2 regions of the Aestuariirhabdus sp. LZHN29 genome follow, and region 1 is predicted to be linked to the other one. Evidence: predicted binding sites of a transcription regulator. Region 1 holds the regulator's gene; the other holds the start of a gene.
The links. Region 1 encodes sigma-54, which starts transcription at its own class of promoters, with help from an activator protein. Its sites were predicted from a motif close to TGGCACNNNNNTTGCTNT; they were not measured.
Positions count from the first base shown of each region.

Region 2: ACP3PW_RS15355 (flagellar basal body rod protein FlgF) is a predicted target of sigma-54. The motif match lies at 4,471-4,488, and genes of this name have one in related genera.

Region 1 is NZ_JBNIEU010000002.1:193,680-201,798, forward strand. It holds gene ACP3PW_RS07540 (EthD domain-containing protein) at 1-318, opposite strand, end outside; gene yjgA (ribosome biogenesis factor YjgA) at 343-870, opposite strand; gene pmbA (metalloprotease PmbA) at 1,015-2,373, shown strand; gene ACP3PW_RS07555 (HPr family phosphocarrier protein) at 2,391-2,660, opposite strand; gene rapZ (RNase adapter RapZ) at 2,682-3,548, opposite strand; gene ptsN (PTS IIA-like nitrogen regulatory protein PtsN) at 3,675-4,130, opposite strand; gene hpf (ribosome hibernation-promoting factor, HPF/YfiA family) at 4,143-4,430, opposite strand; gene ACP3PW_RS07575 (RNA polymerase factor sigma-54) at 4,555-6,087, opposite strand; gene lptB (LPS export ABC transporter ATP-binding protein) at 6,205-6,930, opposite strand; gene lptA (lipopolysaccharide transport periplasmic protein LptA) at 6,939-7,451, opposite strand; gene lptC (LPS export ABC transporter periplasmic protein LptC) at 7,438-8,007, opposite strand; gene kdsC (3-deoxy-manno-octulosonate-8-phosphatase KdsC) at 8,004-8,119, opposite strand, start outside.
Region 2 is NZ_JBNIEU010000004.1:273,321-281,439, reverse strand. It holds gene ACP3PW_RS15385 (chemotaxis protein CheV) at 1-144, shown strand, start outside; gene ACP3PW_RS15380 (CheR family methyltransferase) at 176-1,036, shown strand; gene flgB (flagellar basal body rod protein FlgB) at 1,324-1,734, shown strand; gene flgC (flagellar basal body rod protein FlgC) at 1,737-2,177, shown strand; gene ACP3PW_RS15365 (flagellar hook assembly protein FlgD) at 2,188-2,874, shown strand; gene flgE (flagellar hook protein FlgE) at 2,905-4,200, shown strand; gene ACP3PW_RS15355 (flagellar basal body rod protein FlgF) at 4,547-5,284, shown strand; gene flgG (flagellar basal-body rod protein FlgG) at 5,388-6,173, shown strand; gene flgH (flagellar basal body L-ring protein FlgH) at 6,199-6,873, shown strand; gene ACP3PW_RS15340 (flagellar basal body P-ring protein FlgI) at 6,890-7,996, shown strand; gene flgJ (flagellar assembly peptidoglycan hydrolase FlgJ) at 7,996-8,119, shown strand, end outside.

The sequences.
Region 1 (8,119 bases):
GTCGAGAGCAAAGTGCTTACCCTCGGTCAGGGTTTTAACCATCTGCTGCCACTCTTCGCTGGCGGTGGCTTCAAAGCTTGCCTTGGGTTGGTCGAACCACATTTCCACAACACCATCGAAGGGGGCTTCAAACTGTTGGCGCTGCTGCAACAGTTGGTTTTCTTCGACTTGCAGGGTGAGGCTTTTGGTCAAGCGGCGGCAGCCCAGTTTGACCGCAACGGAGCGAATAAACTGCTCAAACTCCGTGTTCCAATAGTCTCGAAATTGAAGGGCACTGACGTCGGCTTTGCGCCGAAAGCAGAGTATCTGTTTTATCACGCTAGTCTCTCCCTGAAAAAATCCTTACTCGGCAAGTTCCGACTGCTCACGCAGGTAGCGAAACAATTTGCGGCTGCTCGCTAGGGGTTTCTGTAATTCCAGTTCTTTGCGGCTATTGCGTATCAGCTGCCGCAGGTGCTGGATATCGGCCGCTGGATAGGTATCCAGATACTCCTGAAGCGTCTCGTTACCTTCGCTGATCAGTCGTTCACGCCAGCGCTCGAGCTGATGGAAAATTCGGTTGTACTCTGCGCTGCTGGTATCGAGACGATCCACCGCTTGTTGCAATGGCTCCAGATCCTCATCGCGCATCAGTTTTCCGATGTACTGGCGGTGGCGTTTAAGCGCGTTGTTGCTTTTTATTCGACGTGTTTCTTCCAGTGCCCTGCGGAGTCGTTCAGTGATCGGCAGTGAGGTCATGACGTCGGGTTTAAGGTCGAGCAGGCGCATACCCAGTGCTTGCAGCTCGTGCATTTCGTTTTTGACCTGGGTCTTGCTCTTATAATCTTCGTCGTCGAAATCGACCGATTCGTTGTCTTGTTCTGGGCGCATGGGGGAGACGATCTGTGGCTTCGAAATGGGTAGGTGACTATTGTAAACCGATCCTGCTGGAATGTCTGTTTTGAGCGAAAGGCTTGTTCGCTAGCCCCCTGCAGGTAGAATGGATCGTTACCCCCTAGCCTGGTGATACAAACCATGACCTCAGTCCCAAATATAACACCGCTGGATCTTCGTCAGGAGCAGTCCCGCTTGCAACAGTTGGTGCAGGATATTCTGCTGGAGGCTCGCAAGCAGGGAGCCAGCGGGGCAGAGGTGGGTGTCAGCCTGGATAACGGGCTGACCGCCAGTGTGCGCATGGGGGAGGTGGACACGGTCGAGTTTAATCATGACCAGGGTTTTGGCATCACCCTCTACTACGGCCAACGCAAAGGTTCCGCCAGTACCTCTGACAGCAGTCTGCAAGCGATCATTGATACCGTGGAAGCGGCCAGTAATATCGCGCGCTACACATCGGAGGACCCTTATGCGGGCCTGGCCGATGCCTCCATGATGGCGACCGACCTGCCGGAGCTTGACCTGTACCACCCCTGGGATGTGGAGGTGGACCATGGGCTGGAGATCGCCACTCGTTGCGAGCAGGCGGGGCTCGATGTCTCGGAGCAGATAACCAATTCCGAGGGAGCAAGCCTCTCAACGCATCAAAGCTGCCGGGTGTACGGCAACAGTCATGGTTTTATGGGCAGCTACCTGGCCTCAAGGCAGAGCTTGAGTTGTGTGCTGATTGCGGGCGAACAGGAGCGGATGCAGCGGGATTATTGGTATGCCGTGTCCCGTAAGCGAGAGGATCTGGAAAGTCCTGAATCGATCGGTACCCAGGCAGCCAATAGAACCTTGCAGCGCCTCGATCCCCGAAAGATACCAACCTGTCAGGTCCCGGTGCTGTTCGCTGCAGAGGTTGCCAGTGGGCTACTGTCCCATCTGCTGGGGGCGATCAGTGGGTCAAGCCTGTATCGTGAAGCGAGTTTCTTATTGAATCAGCTGGATAAGCCGCTGTTTCCTGAGTTTGTCAGCATCTATGAGCGGCCCCGCTTGCGAGGTGGCCTCGCCAGTGCGTCGTTTGATAATGACGGTCTGGCGACTTACGACAAATCCTTTGTGCAAGATGGAGTGCTCTGCAGTTATCTGTTGGGCGCCTACTCGGCGCGTAAATTGGGTATGACCAGCACCGCCAATGCCGGGGGGGCGCACAACCTGCGAATCAGTGATAGCGGTTTGGATGCCCCGGCGTTACTGCGGCAGATGGGTAGCGGTTTATTGATTACCGAGCTGCTGGGGCAGGGGGTTAATCTGGTAACCGGGGACTACTCGCGGGGAGCCAGTGGGTTTTGGGTCGAAAATGGGGTGATTCAGTATCCGGTATCGGAGATAACGGTCGCGGGTAACCTGCGGGATATGTTTGCGAATGTCGTCGCGGTGGGGAATGATGTGGATCACCGTGGCAATGTGCAGGCAGGTTCCATCCTGATTGATGGTATGACCGTAGGGGGCGACTAGGTTTTTCGGTCGAGAGCTTACTCTCCCTCGCCAAAGAAATCGTTGACCAGCTCGCTGATCGCTTGCAGTGCCCGATCCTCGTCGTCGCCGTCGATGCGCAAATCAAGCTCGGTGCCTTGGCTGGCTGCCAGCAGCATCACCGACATGATGCTTTTGCCATCGACCATGGTGGTGCCGCGCCCCACTTCGATACTACTGCCGAAAGCGGCCGCCGTGGTCACAAATTTTGACGCTGCTCGGGCGTGGAGTCCGAGTTTGTTGATGATATGAATCTTGGTTTCTATCATTGTCGCTACTGTTATTATATTTTATTGTTTTTGCGCGGTGTGCAGTTCGCGGTGACGAACCTGAACGTTTTGAATCTGACTACTAAAGCGTCGGGTCAGCTCTTCGCTGATGTATACCGAGCGGTGATGGCCGCCGGTGCAGCCGATGGCGATGGTCATGTAACTTCGGTTTCCCGCCTCGAATGCTGGAAGCCAGCGCTCCACAAAGTCACCGATATCAGCCAGCATCTGCTGTACCTCAGGTTGTTCTCCCAAAAAATCCCGCACGGGTTTCTCGAGCCCACTGAAGCCCCTCAGGTGCGCTACCCAATAAGGGTTAGGTAAACAGCGTACATCAAACACGTAATCGGCATCAATTGGTATGCCTCGCTTGAAACCAAAGGACTGGAATAGCAGTGCGAGACTGTCGTCCGTGCGCATCGCAACACGGGTACGAATCAGGTCGCGTAATTCGTGCAGTGATAGTGCGCTGGTATCCAGAGTCAGTTTTGCTCGATTCTTGAGGGGGGCCAGGAGCTCACTTTCGGCGAAAATGGCCTCTTCCAGCGAGCATTTGTCATTGGACAAGGGGTGGCGTCGCCGTGTTTCACTGAAACGCTTTAGCAGGGTAGCTGGGTCTGCATCGAGGTAGATCACCTCGCACTGCACGCCATTATTGGTTAGTTGGGCCAGTATCTCGGGGAAGCGTTTAAGGTCCGCGTGCATGTTGCGTGCGTCGATGCTGACAGCGGCATTTCTAAGTGACTGCTCGCTTGAGATCTCTGCGGCTAGAGACCCCAGTAAGCCTGCTGGCATGTTGTCCACACAGTAGTAGCCCTGATCCTCGAGCACGTGCAGCGCGCTACTTTTGCCGGATCCCGATCTTCCACTGATGATTACTAATCGCATTTTGCTGGTTCCACTTGCCGACTGGTGCGTGCCGCGCCCTGTTTCTGGTGTGGTGGGTGTTGACCGCGTAAGTCACTGAGCTGGCAGTATACCAGTTGCATTGTGGCAGGTCTGCGATTTGGGAGATCAGTCGAGGGGGGCGATCGCCATTTGATAGAGTTCGGTACTGCTCTGCGCGGCGCGCAGGCGGTTACGGTAGCTGGCATTGTCCAGCCGGCCGGCCAGAGCCTGCAAAATCGCCAGATGCTCGTTAGTCGCTTCGTTGGGGACAACGAGGGCAAAGATGATATCTACCGGGAGCTCGTCCATGGCGTCGAAATTGACACCCTCAGACAGTTTGAGCAGTGCCGCCACAGGTTCTGTACAGGAGGTGAGTCGGCAATGGGGAATCGCAATACCTTTGCCAAAGCCTGTGCTGCCGAGGCGTTCACGCTCAAACAGGCCGTTAAACAGCTCGTCGGCTGTTATCTCCTGCCCTGCCTGGGCGAGAGTTTCGGCAAGTGTTTCGAGTACGCGTTTTTTACTGCCGCCTTCCGCAGCGCAGAGGCTGCGGTCGGGGCTTAGGAGGGATATAAAATTCATAGCCAGATCTAATTAACGGGCGAGATTCTTTTCCTTGTGTTTCATGAGCTGGCGATCCAGTTTGTCCGACAGCATATCAATGGCCGCGTACATGTCTTCATGGACGGCAGTTGCGTGGATGTCCGCACCGCGGACGTGCAGATTGGCCTCCGCTTTTTGTCCCTCTTTTTCGATACTGAGGGTTACGTTGACGCTGGTGATGCTGTCAAAGTGTCGCTCAAGACGATCGACTTTAGTTGCTACGTATTCACGCAATGCTTCCGTTACATCAACATGATGACCACTGATATTGATTTGCATGCGTTTTCTCCTGAATGTTTGTTACATGATGTTGAGTCGACGTCGTGTCAGGCTCAAGTGTATGCCTCTGTTACCGATCATATCCGAGGCTCGATATCTCAATGTTGTCGCCAATCAATATAACCTATACCAGACGTTTCCTTTCGTTAGAAGGAGCAATTGATAATGACTCCCGGTATTTGGCAATAGTGCGGCGAGCAACCTGAATTCCCTGCTCAGCAAGCAAACCCGCTATCTTGCTGTCACTCAATGGCTTTTTTGGGTTCTCTGCGGCCACAAGCTTCTTGATAATAGCCCTGATTGCCGTAGAGGAGCACTCTCCTCCACTGGCGGTACTGACATGGCTTGAGAAGAAATACTTGAGCTCAAATATGCCGCGGGGGGTGTGCATGTATTTTTGCGTCGTTACCCGGGATATGGTGGATTCGTGCATGCTGACCGCTTCGGCGATATCGTGCAGTACCAGCGGTTTCATCGCCTCTTCACCATACTCCAGAAACCCGCGCTGATGCTCAACGATCTGGGTGGCCACCTTCATCAGTGTTTCGTTTCGGCTCTGCAGACTCTTGAGAAACCAGCGGGCTTCCTGCAAGTGGTTTTTCAGGTAGGTGTTGTCTGAACTGTTATCAGCACGTTTGACCAGCGAAGCGTAACCCGAGTTGATGCGGACTCGGGGCACAGAGTCCGGGTTCAGCTCGACGGTCCAGCGGCCGTTCACCTTTTTTACGGTGACGTCGGGTATGACATATTCAGGCTCGCTGCTTTGAATGCTTGCCCCGGGTTTTGGGTTGAGGGTCTGGATCAGTTCAATCGCAGCTTTGAGATCGGCCTCTTTGAGACGGGTTTTGCGCATTAATTGAGCGTAATCATGGGAGCCCAACAAGTTGATGTGTTTCTCAACCACCAGGGCCGCTGAACCCAGGTGAGGGGTGGTGGTGGGCAATTGGGCAAGCTGGATTAACAGGCACTCGCTGAGGGATCGAGCCGCCACACCGACTGGATCGAACTGCTGAAGACGGTGTAACACCGCTTCAAACTCATCCAGTTCAATGTCCAGATCCTCTTCGATGCCTTCCATCAGCTCTTCGCAGCTACAGCTGAGATAGCCATCGTCCTTGAGTGCGTCAATGATGGTAATGGCTATCGCCCGGTCGGTGTCGGACATAGGTGTCAGGTTAAGCTGCCACTCCAGATGGGACTGAAGGGTTTCTGAGGTGCTGGCTCGCGTGGCCGGATTGTACTCATCGTTGTCGGACGAGCCCGACCCCGAGGAGGGCGGCAGACTGGATTGATAAACATCATCCCAGGCGGTGTCAACGGGCAGATCTTCCGGGATATTGTCCTGCCAGTCGTCGGACATCACCTCATTTTCGTTGTTGGCACTGTCGGCGCTTTGCTGATCCTGCTGCTCAGCCTCTTTTAGGCCGTTGTTTTCAGCCTTGTTGTCGAACTCGCTACCATCTTTTGCGCTTTCTTGCTCGGTCGCCGCCTCATTATCGGAACCCTCTTCGGGCTCGAGCATGGGGTTGGATTCGAGGGCTTGTTGAATCTCCTGCTGCAGATCCAGGGTAGAGAGCTGAAGTAGTTTGATGGCTTGTTGCAGCTGAGGCGTCATCGTCAGCTGCTGGCCCATTTTCAGGACTAGGGATGGTTTCATAAATAATACAATGTCCGGTCCATAATCTGCGCATCACTCCCGTTGGGTTTTCCGGTCGCATCCTGCTCCGGCAAAAATCTTGCATGGTTCTATTATAGGGTTGAACGGGATGAATGCCTATATGCGAAATTCGTGTCCCAGATAAACGTCTTTCACTTTCTGGTTATTCATCACGGCCTCGGCATTACCCTCGGCGATGATCTTGCCTTCACTAACGATATAGGCAAGCTCACAGATATCCAGTGTTTCGCGAACATTATGGTCTGTGATCAGCACTCCGATGCCCTTGTCGCGCAGGTGGCGGATCACATCCTTGATGTCATTGACCGAAATGGGGTCGACCCCGGCGAAGGGCTCATCGAGCAGGATAAAGGCGGGTTCCGTGGCTAGCGCCCGCGCGATCTCTACTCGTCTGCGCTCTCCACCCGACAAGCTGATACCCTTGCTGTTGCGAATATGGGTGATGTGGAACTCCCGCAGCAGGGCTTCAAGTTTTTCCAGTCGCTGCTTGCGATTGAGATCCTTGCGGGTTTCCAGTATGGAGAGGATATTCTCGGTAACGGTTAGTTTTCGGAAAATGGAGGCTTCCTGGGTCAAATAGCCTATGCCCTGGCGTGCGCGGCCATGCATTGGCAGGCGGGTAATATCCACACCATCGATTAAAATCTGGCCTCCATCGGACTGCACGAGCCCGACAATCATATAAAAACTGGTGGTTTTTCCTGCCCCGTTCGGCCCTAGTAAGCCGACAATCTGGCTACTGGAGATGCTGATCGAAATATCTTCGACCACCTTTCTTCCGCGGTAACTCTTTGCCAAGTGAAGTGCTTTAAGGGTTGCCATGGGGATATCTACTGCTTGACTTTGGGTTGGATAATCATTTCGACACGGTTGCCGGCCTTGCTGCTGGAGCTTCCGCTCTGGGCATTAACCGCCTGGGTTGTCATGTTGTAGTGGATCGTTTCGCCGGTAAAGGAGTTGCCCTCCTGCAGCAGGCGGGCGTTCTTAAGTAATTTCACCTGATCGCTGGCAACGGAGTAGTCGATGGTATTGCCATAGGCTTTGATGATCTCCTTGTCGGCGGCAGGCTTCTCCCGGTAGTGGGCAGGATTGCCTTCCGCCACCATACGGGTGACATTTCCCTCCTTGGTGTAGAGCGTGATTTTGTCGCCGCTAATATGGATAGTGCCTTGGTTCATCGTCACATTGCCGGTGTAGATGGCTCGCCCAGCGCCTTCATCAATATCGGCAGTGTCCGCCTTGATTCGAATAGGTTGGGACTGGTCTTCCGGCAGGGCGTGGGCGACAGCGCTAAAGAGCGCGCTGGCTAACAGGCCGATAATCAAGGAGCTATTGGGCTTCATAGGTGCCTCTGACGTTGGACAGCAGTTGAACTTGGTCCTGGTTAAGGTTGGCTTTCATCCCCACCGCACGAGTCACGCCACTGGGTGTAGTAATGGTGACAGGTCGGTTGGTGGACGCCAGCTCCTGCCCAGAGTATAGGGTGATGAAATCGGTATCAAGGCGTCCCCGTTCACTACCATCTTGCGCCAGCACTCGCATCACCACATCATCCCATAGCTCCAGATCTTCGCTGCCTGGCAGCAGTTTTCCAGAACGTGCGCTGATGTGGCGCTCGCCGTCCGCCTTTAACAGTGTCATTCGTGGCTCACTGATCATCGTGGTGTCGTTGTGGGGGTAGTGGTTGACCTCCACGGCATTGAGTCGGTGGTCAAGGGCGCCATGTTCGTTGTATCGGGTTAGCTGGGCGTTTTGCATATAGAAGTCGACCTCCTGCCGCTCGCGAGGGTCAGTGTCTGGCGGAGTCAGGGCTTGCCGCAGGGGGGTGTTCTGGTAGAGGTAAAATCCCCCATAGGCGAGCAGTATGCCCCCTAGCAGTGCAATGAACAGCGCTCTCACAGATAACGGTCCAGTGCGTCCTGCAGTTTCCCTTGTGCGGCTAACAAGGCATCGCAGAACTCGCGCGCCGCGCCGTTACCGCCGTTGGTCTCGGTGACGGCGCAGGCGTGCT
Region 2 (8,119 bases), on a different contig from region 1:
TATATCGTTCTTCACACCTCTTTGAGCGGGGTATTTAATAAAGCGATGGTAGAAAAGGTGGGAGCTAACGACTTTATCGCCAAGTTTAATCCCGACGATCTTGCCGGCAGTGTTATCAAGCGCTTTCAGATTGAAACCAAATAGAGCCTGATGGGTTTATTAAAGGAGTAATACGTTGGCCGATATCGGACTAACCCAGGGCAGAGCCAGTGCGTCACCGGCTGGAGATTTCGAGGTTTTTAGTGAATTTCTCGAAAAAGCCTGTGGCATTGTTTTGGGAAAAAACAAGGAGTATCTGGTTAAAAGTCGGCTGCGGAAAATCCTTGCCAATCATGAGATCGGATCCCTTAGCGAACTGGTTAAACGAGTCAACGCCCAGCCGCGAGGCCCCCTGAAAGGCGAGGTAGTTGACGCGATGACAACCAACGAAACCCTGTGGTTTCGTGATAATTATCCTTTCGAAGTGCTGAAAAAGACCATTCTCCCCGACCTCGCCAAGCGTTTTCCAGGGCAACGGCTGCGGATCTGGTCTGCCGCCTGCTCCTCGGGCCAGGAGCCCTATTCGCAAAGTATTATCATCGATGAGTTTGAACGCACCAACCTTGGCCAATTACGAGGTGGGGTGCAGATCGTCGCTACGGACCTTTCCAGCAAGGTGCTGGGCGAAGCCAAACTCGGGGAGTACGACTCGCTGGCGTTGGGTCGCGGGCTCTCTGACGAGCGTTTGGAAAAGCACTTTATCCCGCTGGAAGGGCGACGTTGGCAGGTAAAACCCAACATTAAACAGCGAATCGATTTCAGAGCGATTAACCTGCAGGATAGCTACGTCACCCTCGGCAAATTCGATATCGTGTTCTGCCGCAACGTGCTGATCTATTTTTCTGCGGATTTCAAACGGGATATCCTCACTCGAATCCACGCAACCCTTAAGCCGGGTGGGTATCTTTTTCTGGGTGCGTCGGAAGCGTTGAACGGGCTTTCACACCTTTATGAAATGGTGCAGTGCCGTCCCGGTATTATGTACATCGCCAAGTAGTCGCCACTTTTGAGTGCGAATGATCGCGCTCAAACCTTTTACCCCAATCCTCCTCTGCGCCGATCCCGGTACGTTTTCCCCCTGAGCTGTCACCCCCCCTGACCCTATGCACTAAAAAAGCGGCAAAGAACCTCTTTTGGTTTGCCGCTTAGCCGGTGAATGCTTGCCGCTTTCTCTTTTTGTTCGGTTGTTTTATTTATAACCTATTGAAAAATAAAGATAAATAATTGTGGCATGTGCTTTGCTATTACAGTTCTGAAGACAACCTATTCAGTACGAGGCAAACCATGGCGATCAGTTTTGACAATGCCCTAGGCATCCACCCAGCAGCACTGCAGTTTCGTGCGCAACGCGCTGAGATACTCGCCAACAATCTTGCCAACGCAGACACTCCTGGCTTCAAGGCGCGTGATGTGGATTTTTCCACCGTGATGAAGCAGCAGGTGTCAGCCGTGGAACGTCAGGGGCAGCAAGGCTTGGAACGGACTCACTCCCAGCACGTTTCCGGCTTTATTGATGAGACCGCGCAGACCCAATTGCAGTATCGCGTCCCTAGCCAGCCCTCTATTGATGGCAATACCGTTGATACGCAGCGGGAGATTGCAGAGTTCACCCAAAACAAGATCGCATTTGATACCAGCTTCACCTTTCTCAACGCCAAGTTTAAAGGCTTGAGCACTGCTATTCGGGGTCAATAATTATGTCTCTCGCTAATGTATTTTCAATCGCAGGCTCTGGTATGAGCGCCCAATCCATTCGTCTTAATGCGACCTCTAGCAACATCGCTAATGCCGAAACCGTCAGTAGCAGCATCGATGAAACCTACAGGGCACGTTATCCGGTTTTTGCCCACGCGATGAATGACGCTCAGGAGGAGGGTTCCTTATTTGAGGACCAGCCTAAAGCCGTCGGAGCCGGTGTTCAGGTTATGGGGGTTGTTGAGAGCCAGGAAGCGCTGCAAGCCCGCTATGACCCCAATCACCCGATGGCCAATGAAGAGGGGTATGTCTACTACCCCAATGTGAATGTGGTTGAGCAGATGGCGGATATGATCTCGGCGTCGCGCTCATTCCAGACCAATGTAGATGTATTGAATACCGCCAAATCAATGATGCAGAAAGTCCTCACGCTGGGGCAGTAAGGAGAGAGTGATGAGCCTGAATAGTGTTGCCAGCCCGTCTGTGATGGATCAGTACTCCATCACCAACGCGCAGGAAAACCAGAAGAAAAGCGATGAGCTGGGGAAGAACGAGTTTCTTGAGCTGCTGGTTGCGCAAATGAACAATCAAAACCCGCTGGAACCCCAGGAAAACGGTGAGTTTATCGCACAGTTGGCCCAATTCAGTACCGTAGAAGGTGTTGAAAGTATGAACAGCTCCATGCAGGACTTTGTCGCCGGGATGCAGTCTAGCCAGGCGCTACAAGCCTCTTCCCTGGTTGGCAGAACGGTTATGGTAGGAATGGAGCAGACACAGGTAGAGACCGGTCGAGGGAGTAATGGATTGGTGGTGCTGCCAGCCTCCACACCTGACCTGACGGTTAATGTCTACAGTGCCAATGGAGACCTGGTGAGGCAGCTGCCAATGGGTACCCAGGCCCAGGGCAATATCGAATTTGATTGGGATGGCAAGGATGGTAGCGGCAACACTATGCCGACCGGAGAATATCGCTTCGAAGCGATGGCCCTGATTGACGGCCAGTCCCAACAGGTACCCACAGTATTGCCGGCCCATGTGAACAGTATCACGCTCGGGGCTCAGGGTGCCGGGGATGTAATTTTGAATCTGGATGGTCTGGGCTCGGTCCTGCTGTCCGACGTGCAGATGATCAAAGAGTAATTCGCTCAGCGAGCGATCAGGAGAGTAATCATGGCTTTTAATATCGGTTTGAGTGGCATTCGCGCTGCGGGCAATGAGCTGGAGGTGACCGGTAACAATATCGCCAATGCTAGCACCATCGGCTTTAAGTCTTCCCGAGCGGAGTTTGCCGATGTCTATGCGGCATCAACATTGGGTACCGCCGCTAACGCCACCGGCAGTGGGGTACTGCTGTCCAACATTGGCCAGCAGTTTTCCCAGGGCAGTATCAACTTCACCAGCAATAGTCTGGATATGGCGATCAACGGTGACGGTTTCTTTGTCCTCGATAATAACGGTGAGGCTACCTACAGCAGAGCCGGTTATTTCGGTACCGATAAAAACGGATTTATCGTCAATAATTTCGGCAAGAACCTGCAGGGGTATGCGGCCGACTCAACCGGTCAAATTCTAACTGGAGTATTGACAGATTTGCAGATCGACACCACCAACCAGTCGCCCCAGGCGACCGGTACGGTGGATCAGACAGTAAACCTGAATTCCAGCGATCTGGTGCCTGCCATAGCACCTTTCGACCCTACTGATCCCTCGACCTATAATTCAGCAACATCGGTAAACGTGTACGACTCATTGGGTAACTCGCATATTCAAACCCAGTATTTCGTCAAGACCGGTGCCAATAGCTGGGATATGACCGTTCTTATTGATGGGCGGGATTTTGACGGTACTTTGCCCGATGGCACGCCGCCACCGGATAACCCAGCCGCCAACGTTTTTGCCCCATTCACCCAGGCATTAACCTTTGACTCTGCTGGGCAACTTACGGTGCCTGCCGCGGGTACTCCTGTTGTACTGGCTGGCTGGGAGCCCCGGGATAGTTCCGGAACCCAAAACGGTGCCACATCACCGACAGGGTATGATCTTGATCTGACGGGCAGTACCCAGTTTTCCAGCTCCTTTGCGGTGACCAGCGTAACCCAGGATGGTTTTAGCACCGGACAGTTGGCGGGCCTCGAGGTATCCGATGAGGGTATTCTGTTTGCTCGTTACACCAACGGTCAGAGCCGTACCCAGGGTCAGGTGGTTTTTGCCAATTTCGCCAATACCGAGGGGCTGAGTCCGCTGGGCAAAACGGAGTGGGCTGAATCCTTTGTCTCTGGTAGTCCTGTGGTGGGTACGCCACGCTCAGGAACCTTGGGAGCCCTGCAAGCCGGTGCGTTGGAAGCCTCCAATGTTGAATTGTCCGATGAGCTGGTCGCCCTGATTATTGCTCAGCGGAACTACCAGGCGAACGCCAAGACCATTGAGACCTCCGACGCGGTCACCCAGACCATACTCAATATCTAGCGTAGGCCTGCTCCTGCTCTTTGATTGAAAGGCCCGGTGTCACCGGGCCTTTCACTGCCTTTGCTTTGGCTCTCCTTGTGGGCGGATAAACACTTCAATCCCCTTGCGCATCAGACTCCGGCGGTTGCGGCAACCCCCTATATCGTTGCGGTAAACCCTTGCCGCTTTGCCTGCTATCGAATAAATGCCTTCGTATTTTAAATGTTCTGAACAATTTTAAATGCTTAAAAAACAATTAGATATAAATTTATTTGGGTTGGTGTCTAAAACAGGCACAGCCCTTGCTCTATTGCCTGTAAGAGAACCGAGCAGCAAACGATTGCCGCTCCTTACAGGGTAACGCGAAATGGACAGAGCACTATTTATATCAATGAGCGGCGCCAAGCAGAACATGCTTGGGCAAGCCGTCCACGCCAATAACCTGGCTAACGTCAACACGACGGGGTTCAAGAGCGACTTCGAACAAGCGCGCTCGATGCCAGTATTTGGTGAAACTCATCCCACCCGCGCCTACGCGATGACCGAAAATCCAGGCACCAACTTTGCGTCCGGTACGGTCACCCCAACCGGTCGAGATCTGGATGTGGCCTTGCGCGGCGAGGGCTGGATAACCGCACAGAATCCGGAAGGTGAAACGGTATACACCCGTACCGGCAAGCTGAGAGTGGACCCCGACGGAGCTCTGCGTAATTCGGAAAACCTGACGATCATGGGTAACGCTGGCCCTATCGTCTTGCCGGAATTTACAAAGCTGGATATCGCCCCCGATGGAACCATTACGATTCAAGGGGCAGGGGAGACACCCGATGCATTGGCGGAAGTTGATCGCATTCTGATGGTAAATCCGGAAAAAGGGCGCATGGAGAAGGGCAGTGATGGCTTCTTCCGGGTGAGCGACGGAGAGAACGTGGTGCCCGATGCGGCCGTCACCATTGAGCCAGGGTTTCTTGAGGGCAGTAACGTGAACCCTGTCTCCGAGATGATCTCCATGTTGAGCCTGTCCAAGCAGTTCCAGGTGCAGGTCAAGATGATGAGTACGGCGGAAGAGAATCAGAAATCAGTGGAACGACTTTTGCAGAGCTAGTAAATGTCTGCACAACTGACGGACTTTTGACATAAACACCAGCAACGTGGTTTGCGGACAGAGGTAAAGCGGAAGCGGTCGCTTTCGCGGGGAGAAGAGAATTATGCAACCGGCACTATATGTAAGTAAAACGGGATTGAGCGCGCAGGATACCCAGCTCAACACGATCTCCAACAACCTGGCTAACGTCAGCACCATTGGATTCAAGAAGGATCGTGCAGAGTTTGAAGACCTGCTCTATCAGATTCAGCGCCAACCCGGTGGTCAGTCTTCCCAGGACACGACGCTGCCTACAGGCTTACAGTTGGGATCCGGGGTTCGAGTGGCGGGCACGCAGAAAATATTCACTGCAGGTAGTTTGCAAACCACCGACCAACCGCTGGATATGGCGATTAATGGCCGTGGTTTTTTCCAAATACTCACCCCCGACGGCACTATCGCCTATACCCGTAATGGCCAGTTTCATCTTAATGAGGATGGTGATGTGGTCAACGTCAATGGCCACCCAATAGAGCCGGGCATTACCGTGCCCGAGGACGCGCTATCTTTTACGGTAGGTGAAGATGGAACCGTGAGCGTGACTACGCCAGGCAATCCGGCACCGCAGGATCTCGGTCAGATCCAGGTGGTTGATTTTATCAACCCAGGTGGCCTGCAAGCCATTGGAAACAACCTGTTTTTGGAAACCGGATCCAGTGGTTCACCTCGTGAAGGGATTCCCGGAGAAGACGGATTAGGGCGTATTCAGCAGAGTACGTTGGAAAACTCCAACGTCAATGTGGTGGAGGAGCTAGTCAATATGATTACCACCCAACGCGCCTACGAGATGAACTCCAAAGTGATATCAACGGCAGACAGTATGCTGCAGTTTGTTACCCAAAATCTGTAATAGATTGAGTGAGGATGTGTCAGCTATGAAACTCAGGATCTTGACAATAATCGGGCTTTTTCTGTTGGGAGGATGTATGTCAACTCCCCCCAAGCCTAATGATCCCGTGTTTGCGCCGATCTATCCTGCGCAGCCTGTTGCAGCGGAATTTAATGGCGGATCTCTGTACCAGACCGGGTTTGGCGTGTCGCTTTATGATGACCGCAAAGCCTACAGAGTAGGGGACGTGATCACCGTAACGCTGGATGAATCAACCCAGGCGCAGAAGGATGCGGATACTGATTTTAGTAAGAACTCTACAGCAACCATTAGCGAGCCGACCGCGTTTGGAAAAACGTTTAAAGATATTTTTGGCGTCGACCTTGCGGCCAGCCTGGATGCAACGCGTTCAAGTGATGGTGAGGCTTCCAGCAGTCAGAGCAATAGCCTCAGTGGCAATATTACCGTGACGGTAGCGGAAGTTTTGCCCAATGGACTGTTAAAAATTCGTGGCGAGAAATGGTTAACCCTCAATCAGGGTGATGAATACGTCAGGATAACAGGGCTAGTACGACCCGATGACGTTGATACTGACAATACCGTGTCGTCACAAAGAGTGGCGGATGCGCGCATTAGCTACGCAGGTACAGGGAGTCTCGCTGATGCAAACAACGCGGGCTGGTTAGCAAAACTCTTTAATAGCCCGATGTTCCCGTTCTAGGGGTGGAGTTGTGATAATGAAACAGTTACAACATGGCGTAATGGCAATTTTGCTGGTTTTAGCAGCAGGAGTCGCCCATGCGGAACGCATCAAGGATATCGCTTATGTGTCCGGAGTGCGTAGTAACCATCTGGTTGGTTACGGGTTGGTGATGGGCCTCGATAGCAGTGGTGACAAAACCAGCCAAACGCCGTTTACCATCCAGACCTTCAAAAACATGTTGGCACAGTTTGGTATCAAAATGCCTCCTGGCAGTAACCCCAAGCTCAAAAATGTCGCCGCGGTCGCCGTTCATGCGGACTTACCGCCGTTTGCCAAGCCGGGTCAAACTATTGATGTCACGGTGTCTGCGCTGGGCAACGCTAAAAGCCTGCGCGGTGGCTCGCTATTGATGACCGAGCTTAAAGGGATCGATGGCAAGGTCTATGCGCTTGCACAGGGTAGCCTGGTGGTTGGTGGTCTTGGGGTAGCCGGTGCCGATGGCTCCAAGGTAACCGTCAATGTACCCACAGCGGGGCGAATTCCCAGTGGGGGCATCGTTGAGCGTAGTGTTCCATCCTCGTTTGCTATGACCAATCACCTGACACTGAATCTTAAGAGCTACGACTTCACGACAGCAAAGCGAATGAGCGAAGCGATCAATAAGTTGATGGGGCCAGGTATTGCAAAGGCTCTGGATGGTGGTTCGGTAAGGGTAGCGGCGCCTAGGGATCCGTCGCAGCGGGTGACCTATATGTCGGTGCTGGAAAACCTGCAAGTATTACCCGGCGAGTCTGCGGCTAAAGTGATTATTAACTCGCGTACAGGAACCATTGTCATTGGTAAGAATGTGAGGGTGTCTCCAGCAGCGGTAACCCACGGCAGCATGGTGGTCTCTATTACAGAGGAGGCCGAGGTCAGCCAGCCCAATGCATTTGGTGCAGGGGAAACCGTCGTAACCCAGCAGAGCACCATCGACGTGCAGCAGGAGAACAACAAGATGTTCCTGTTTCAGCCCGGGGTGACCCTTGCTGAAATCGTTCAGGCCGTGAACCAGGTAGGTGCTGCACCGGGAGATCTGATGGCCATACTGGAAGCTCTTAAGCAGGCGGGTGCCCTGCGTGCTGAGTTGGTGGTGATCTGATGAGCGGCTCTGATCTTTCTCTAACGCATCCCGGAGTTGGCGCTTCTGCCAGTGCGCAGGTTTACACCGATCTCAACAGTTTGCAGAACCTTAAGTACGCATCGGCGGAGGAGTCTCCGGAGG